One region of the Sphaerimonospora cavernae genome, then DNA from elsewhere that is predicted to be linked to it. Evidence: riboswitches for the same ligand, from Rfam matches in the RefSeq annotation. Region 1 holds a riboswitch; the other holds the start of a gene.
What was found. A riboswitch is a leader RNA that binds a small molecule or an ion and turns the genes downstream of it on or off. The one in region 1 is predicted to bind glycine.
Positions count from the first base shown of each region.

Region 2: it holds a riboswitch for glycine, as region 1 does, so the genes downstream of both, gcvP (aminomethyl-transferring glycine dehydrogenase) here and gcvT (glycine cleavage system aminomethyltransferase GcvT) in region 1, are expected to answer to the same signal.

Region 1 covers NZ_JBHMQT010000021.1:21,237-24,635, reverse strand. The annotation lists gene ACFHYQ_RS11635 (L-serine ammonia-lyase) at 1-110, opposite strand, end outside; gene gcvH (glycine cleavage system protein GcvH) at 136-525, opposite strand; gene gcvT (glycine cleavage system aminomethyltransferase GcvT) at 522-1,664, opposite strand; glycine riboswitch at 1,702-1,805, opposite strand; glycine riboswitch at 1,806-1,904, opposite strand; gene ACFHYQ_RS11620 (3-oxoacyl-ACP reductase) at 1,951-2,715, opposite strand; gene ACFHYQ_RS11615 (aldehyde dehydrogenase family protein) at 2,720-3,399, opposite strand, start outside.
Region 2 covers NZ_JBHMQT010000043.1:34,901-38,299, reverse strand. The annotation lists gene gcvP (aminomethyl-transferring glycine dehydrogenase) at 1-1,964, opposite strand, end outside; glycine riboswitch at 2,112-2,201, opposite strand; gene ACFHYQ_RS19610 (MerR family transcriptional regulator) at 2,284-2,901, opposite strand; gene ACFHYQ_RS19605 (bifunctional nuclease family protein) at 3,057-3,399, opposite strand, start outside.

The DNA.
Region 1 (3,399 bases):
TCGTCGTGCAGGCCCCTGGCGAATTTGTGTGCCGCGGCCATCGGGCCGCCCGTGTGCGAGCTGGACGGCCCGATCCCCACCTTGAACAGGTCGAAGACACTGATCGCCATTGATCTGGTCTCTATTCAGGATTTCTTAGGACTCGCCGGAGATGAACGCGCCGTACTCGGCCGCGGACAGCACCTCGTCCGGCTCGTGCTCGATGCGCACACGGAACAGCCAGCCCTCGCCGTACGGGTCGGAGTTGACCAGGGACGGGTCGTCCACCACGGCGGGGTTGGTCTCCACGACCTCACCGTCCACAGGGGAGAAGATGTCGCTCACCGACTTGGTCGACTCGACCTCGCCCACCGCGTCACCGGCGGAGATGGCGGCGCCGACCTCGGGAACCTGCACGAAGACCACATCACCGAGCTGTTCGGCCGCGTGCGCGGTGATGCCGACGGTCACGGTCATGCCGTCGTCCAGCCCGGCCAACCACTCGTGCTCCTTGGTGTAGCTCAGGTCCTCGGGAATGCTGCTCACTTGCTCCTCCTATAGAAAGGCAGGTCAACTATGTCGACCGGTTCCTGGGCGCCGCGGATGTCCACGGCGAGGCCGTCCCCGCTCTCGGCGGCGGCGCGGGAGATGTACGCCAGCGCGATCGGCCGGCCCAGCGAACGCGAGGGGGCGCCGCTGGTGACCTCGCCGACGACCTCACCGCCACGGGTCACCGGATAACCGTGGCGGGGCACTCGGCGGCCGCGCGCCACCAGCCCGACCAGCCGTCGGCTCGCGCCCGTCTCCTCCGCGCCCGTCTCCTCCGTGCCTGTCTCAAGCTGGGCGATCTTGGCCAGGGCGGCCCGGCCGACGAAATCGCCGGGCTTGTCGAACCGCACCACCCGGCCGAGGCCCGCGTCGAACGGCGTCGTCTCGGTGGTCAGCTCGTTGCCGTAGAGCGGCATGCCGGCCTCCAGCCGCAGCGTGTCGCGGGACGACAGCCCGGCGGGCGACAGGCCGGACTCCTTGCCGGCCTCGCTCAGCGCCTGCCAGAGCGGCGCCGCGTCCTGTGGACGGACGAACAGCTCGAACCCGTCCTCGCCCGTGTAGCCCGTGCGGGCGATCAGCGCGGACACGCCGGCGACCGTCCCGGGGATGATCGCGTAGTACTTCAGGCCGTCCAACTCGGCGGCGGTGCCGCTCTCGGTCAGGCCGCGTAGGATCTCGACGCTGCGCGGCCCCTGGATCGCGATCAGCGCGTAGTCGTCGGAACGGTCCTCGACGACGGCGCCGGACGGCTGGGCACGTTCGGTCAGCTCACGGGCGACCATGGGCGCGTTGGCGGCGTTGGCGACGACCATGAACTCCTCGTCGCCGAGCCGGTAGACGATGAGGTCGTCGAGGATGCCGCCGACCTCGTTCACCATCATGGTGTAGCGGGCGCGGCCGAGGCCGAGCGTGCTCAGCTGGCCGACCAGGGCGTAGTCGAGGGCCTCGCCCGACCGCGGACCGGTGACGAAGATCTCCCCCATGTGGGACAGATCGAACAGCCCGGCGGCCGTACGGACCGCGTCGTGCTCGGCCGACTCGCTGCCGTAGCGCAGCGGCATCAGCCATCCCGCGAAGTCGGTCAGGGTCGCGCTGAGGCTCTCGTGGACCTCGCGCAAAGGGGTAGATCGAGACATGATCGCACTCGCACCTCGGAAAGGACGGATGAGGGCATCCTCCCCCTCTGTCATCGGCGCCTGAGAGCTTCGTCCGTGTTTTGCCGGACTTTCACCTTCGGCGAGACCCCGATCCCTCGTGGTCCACTTTCCAGAGCACACCTGGCCCGTACGGTCCTTTGCCTTGAGAGGTTCGCGGGGAGGGCTTGCTCCTTCAGGGATCCTGACCGGCTTGCCAGGATGCTCTCCCGCACGGGATCACTGGTGCAGGGCAAGCCTAACGGCTCAACCCGATCTCCGGAACCGTCTATAGCGGGGTGACGTACGCCCCGGAGATGCCCCCGTCGACCAGGAACTCCGAGGCGGTGATGAACGACGCGTCGTCCGAGGCGAGGAACGCCACGGCGGCCGCGATCTCCTCGGCCCGGGCGAACCTGCCGAGCGGCACGTGGACGAGACGGCGCCGCGCCCGCTCCGGGTCCTTGGCGAACAGCTCGCGCAGCAGCGGCGTGTCGACAGGACCGGGGCACAGCGCGTTCACCCTGATGCCCTCGCGGGCGAACTGCACGCCGAGCTCACGGCTCATCGCCAGCACCCCGCCCTTGGACGCGGTGTAGGAGATCTGTGACGTCGCAGACCCCAGGACCGCGACGAACGAGGCGGTGTTGATGATCGAACCCTTGCCCTGCCGCCGCATGTACGGAATGACATGCTTGCAGCACAGGTACACGCCGGTGAGGTTGACCTCCTGGACCCTGCGCCACGCCTCGATTCCGGTGTCCAGGATCGAGACGTCCTCCGGTGGCGAGATGCCCGCGTTGTTGAAGGCGATGTCGATCCGGCCATAGGTGTCGAAGGCGGCCTGGTACATCCGTGTGACATCGTTCTCGTCGGCGACGTCGGCCTTGACGTACAGACCTCCGACCTCTTCGGCGACCTTGGCGCCGGTGACCTCGTCGAGGTCGACCGCGACCACCTTCGCACCTTCCCGGGCGAACCGGTGGGCCGTGGCCAGGCCGATGCCGCTGCCCGCCCCGGTGATGACGGCGACGCGGTCCTGCAAACGCTGCATGTGTCTACTCCGTGCTTGTCCACTCCGTGGAGATGAAGACGTTCTTGGTCTCGGTGAAGGCGGCGAGGGCGTCGGGACCCAGCTCCCGGCCGAGCCCCGATTGCTTGAACCCGCCGAACGGTGTCCAGTAGCGGACGCTGGAGTGGGAGTTCACCGACAGGTTTCCCGCCTCCACGTCCCTGGCCACCCGCAACGCGCGCCCGACGTCTCGTGTCCAGATCGACCCCGAAAGGCCGTACTGCGTGTTGTTGGCGATCTGTACGGCGTGAGCCTCGTCCTCGAACGGGACGACGGTGACGACCGGTCCGAAGATCTCCTCGGTGAACGCGCGGCGGAACGCGGCGTGGCTCCCGCCGGGCTCGATGTCCACAGGATCGAACCCTTCTGGCGCGGTCAGCACCGACGGCGGGAACCAGTAGCCGGGTCCGCTCGGGCATGAGCCCGTGGCGTACACGCCCGCCGGCCCCGTGACGAACGACCTGACCCGGTCCCGGTGCTCGGCGCTGATCAGGGGCCCCATCTGGCTGGCCGGGTCCAGCGGGTCGCCGACCTTCACCTCCTGTACGGCCTGCCCGAGCCGCAGGAGGAAGTCGTCGTAGACGGAATGCTCCACCAGGATGCGCGAGCGGGCGCAGCAGTCCTGCCCGGAGTTGTCGAAAACCGCCATCGGGGCTGTGGCGGCCG
Region 2 (3,399 bases), on a different contig from region 1:
GCGGCCAGCGCGTCGCGATGCTTGTCGATCTTCGCGGCGAGGTCGCCGAGGTCGACGTTGCCGTCGCCGTCGCAGGCCACCACGACCACCCGCATCCCGGCCATGACGGCGCTGGCGGCATTGGTCCCGTGGGCCGACGACGGGATCAGGCAGACATCGCGCCCCTCCTCACCCCGAGCGCGGTGGTAGCCCCGGATGGCCAGCAGCCCGGCGTACTCCCCCTGTGAGCCGGCGTTGGGCTGCACGGAGACCTTGTCGTACCCGGTGACCTCGGCGAGCCAGGCCTCCAGGGTCTCGATCAGTTCGACGTAGCCCGCGGCCTGGCCGATCGGCGCGAAGGGGTGGATGCCGGCGAACTCCGGCCAGGTGATCGGCTCCATCTCGGTGGTCGCGTTGAGCTTCATCGTGCAGGAGCCCAGCGGGATCATCGAGCGATCGAGCGCGATGTCCTTGTCCTGGAGCCGGCGCAGATAGCGCAGCATCGCCGTCTCGGAGCGATGGGCGTGGAACACCGGGTGCGTGAGGTAGGCCGAGGTGCGCAGCAGACCGGCCGGCAGCGCGTCCGGCGTCACCCGGTCCAGGTCGTCCAGCGCGCCGTCCAGCGCGTCGTCGAGCCCCTCCTTCGGGTCGCCACCGAACGCCGCCCACACGGCGATCAGATGGCCGGTGGTGGTCTTCTCGTCACAGGCGATGGCGACGTGGTCGGCGTCCACGTGGCGCAGGTTGATCCCCGCCGCCGCGGCCGCGGCGACGACCTCGCCGGCGCGGCCGGATACCCGGTCGGGCACCCGGGCGAGCACCGTGTCGAAGAACGCCTCGTGGACGACCGTCACCCCGCGCTCGCGCAGCCCGGCGGCGAGGACGGCCGCGTGCCGGTGGACCCGCTGCGCGATCCGCCGCAGTCCCTCGGGGCCGTGGTAGACCGCGTACATCGAGGCGATGACGGCCAGCAGGACCTGCGCCGTGCAGATGTTGCTGGTGGCCTTCTCCCGGCGGATGTGCTGCTCACGGGTCTGCAGGGCGAGCCGGTAGGCGGGCCGGCCGTCGGCGTCGACGGAGACCCCGACCAGACGGCCCGGCATCTGCCGCTGCAGCCCCTGCCTGACCGCCATGTAGGCGGCGTGCGGGCCGCCGAAGCCGAGTGGCACCCCGAACCGCTGAGTAGAGCCGACCGCGATGTCCGCACCCTGCTCGCCCGGGGCGGCCAGCAGCGTCAGAGCCAGCAGGTCGGCGGCTGCGACGACGAGCGCGCCCGCGGCGTGCGCCCGATCGGCCAGGGCGGCGAAGCCCGCCGCCCGGCCGCTCGCACCCGGGTACTGCACCAGGACGCCGAAGCACTCGGGCAGGTCGCCGGTGAGGTCCGACTCCACCAGCGTGATCCCCAGGGGCTGCGCCCGGGTCGCCAGCACGGCCTTGGTCTGCGGCAGTGCGTCGACGTCGACCACGAAGACGTCGGACTTCGACCGGCCCGCCCGCCGGGCCAGCGTCATGGCCTCGGCCGCCGCCGTCGCCTCGTCCAGCAGGGAGGCCCCGGCGACGTCGAGCCCGGCCAGGTCGGCCACCATCGTCTGGAAGTTGAGCAGCGCCTCGAGCCGCCCCTGGGAGATCTCCGGCTGGTACGGCGTGTACGCCGTGTACCAGCCCGGGTTCTCCAGCACGTTGCGCAGGATGACGCCGGGGGTGATGGTGTCGTGGTAGCCCAGGCCGATCATCGAGGTGAGCACCCGGTTACGGCCGGCGAGGGTCTTCAGCTCAGCCAGCGCCCCGGCCTCGCTCACCGCCTCGGGCAGATCGAGTGGCATACGGGCGCGGATCGCCTCCGGTACGGCCGCCGCCACCAGGCCGGCCATCGACTCGTGGCCGACGGCCGCCAGCATGCGCACGCGGTCCGCGGCGGAGGGTCCGATATGGCGGGTGACGAAGGGGGGAGCGGAAAGATCGTGAAGTGGTGACCTATCGGTCATGACAGGGGCCTCCCGGGCGGGTCGAGACCAGGCGTGTGCGGTCTCCCCCTCTGTCATCGGACCTGAGAGCTTCACCGGGCCGATCTGGTCCCGGCTTTCCCCTTCGGTGAGGCCCACCTGGCTGGTGCGCCCGCTTTTCAGAGTCGCCTCGTCCGTGCGGTACGGATGCCTGAGAGATTCCGGGGAGGTTGCTCCTTCGGCGCCCCTGCCACCAGGGGGCTCTCCCGCACGTGGTCGTCGGCCGTATTCACTCTACCGTTACCCGGAATCCGGACCACCACCCGCGGTCCCTTTATCCGATCTTGTTATCCGGTCTTGTTCATCCGGTCTTGCGAGCCTTACGACGCCGGGCCAGTTCGTCCGCCGGATGGTCACCCTCCGCATCGGAGGCGGCTTCCGCCCGCTCGCCCGGCAGCTCGGCGAGCGACCCCTCCACCTCGCGCCAGACCCGGCCCAGCGCGATGCCGAACACGCCCTGTCCGCCCTGCAGCAGGTCGATCACCTCGTCGGCCGAGGTGCACTCATAGACGCTCACCCCGTCGCTCATCAACGTGATCTGGGCCAGGTCGTTGACCCCCCGGTCCCGCAGGTGCCGTACGGCGGTGCGTATCTGCTGCAGCGAGACGCCGGTGTCGAGGAGGCGTTTGACGACTTTCAGCACGAGGATGTCGCGGAAGCTGTACAGTCGCTGCGACCCCGATCCCTGGGCGGCCCTTATCGTCGGCAGGACGAGCTCGGTACGCGCCCAGTAGTCGAGCTGCCGGTAGGTGATCCCGGCCGCGGCGCATGCCGTGGGACCGCGGTATCCGATGTCATCGGGCAGCGCGGTCGGCCGCTCGTCGAACAGCAGACCCTGCTCGCCGGCGCGCTCCCGCGCCGACTGCCGGACCGGGTCGTGCTGGCCGGCCGACTTACCCTCGCCGCTGCTGACCGCCACTGCGGACCTCCGGCTTTCTCTCATCCCACGGTCTGATCTGGGGGTTCGTGAATTACAACCGTGGTTTCCCTTGCACCGTAGGACTGGGGGCATCGTCAGTCAACGACCCCGTCCGGCGCGTCGTAAAGCGTAATCTCCCGAAATCGACCGGCACGTCAGCCCGCCCGACCGAAGTCTTCGGGAGTGATTTTGTCCAGGAACTGGCGGAACTTCTCGACCTCGTCCTCTTGGTCGTCGGGCATGCTCACACCCGCCTCCTGGACCACGTCCTCGCTGGCGTAGATCGTCGCCCCCGTGCGCAGCGCCAGCGCGATCGAGTCCGACGGCCGGGCGCTCACCTCCACGCCGTTGGAGAACACCAGATCGGCGAAGAAGATCCCATCACGGAGCGCGACGATGTTGACGGTGCGCAACCGCACCCCCAGGGCCTCGATCACGTCACGGAACAAGTCATGGGTGAGCGGCCTCGGCGGCGGCTCCTCCGCCTGAGCCAACGCG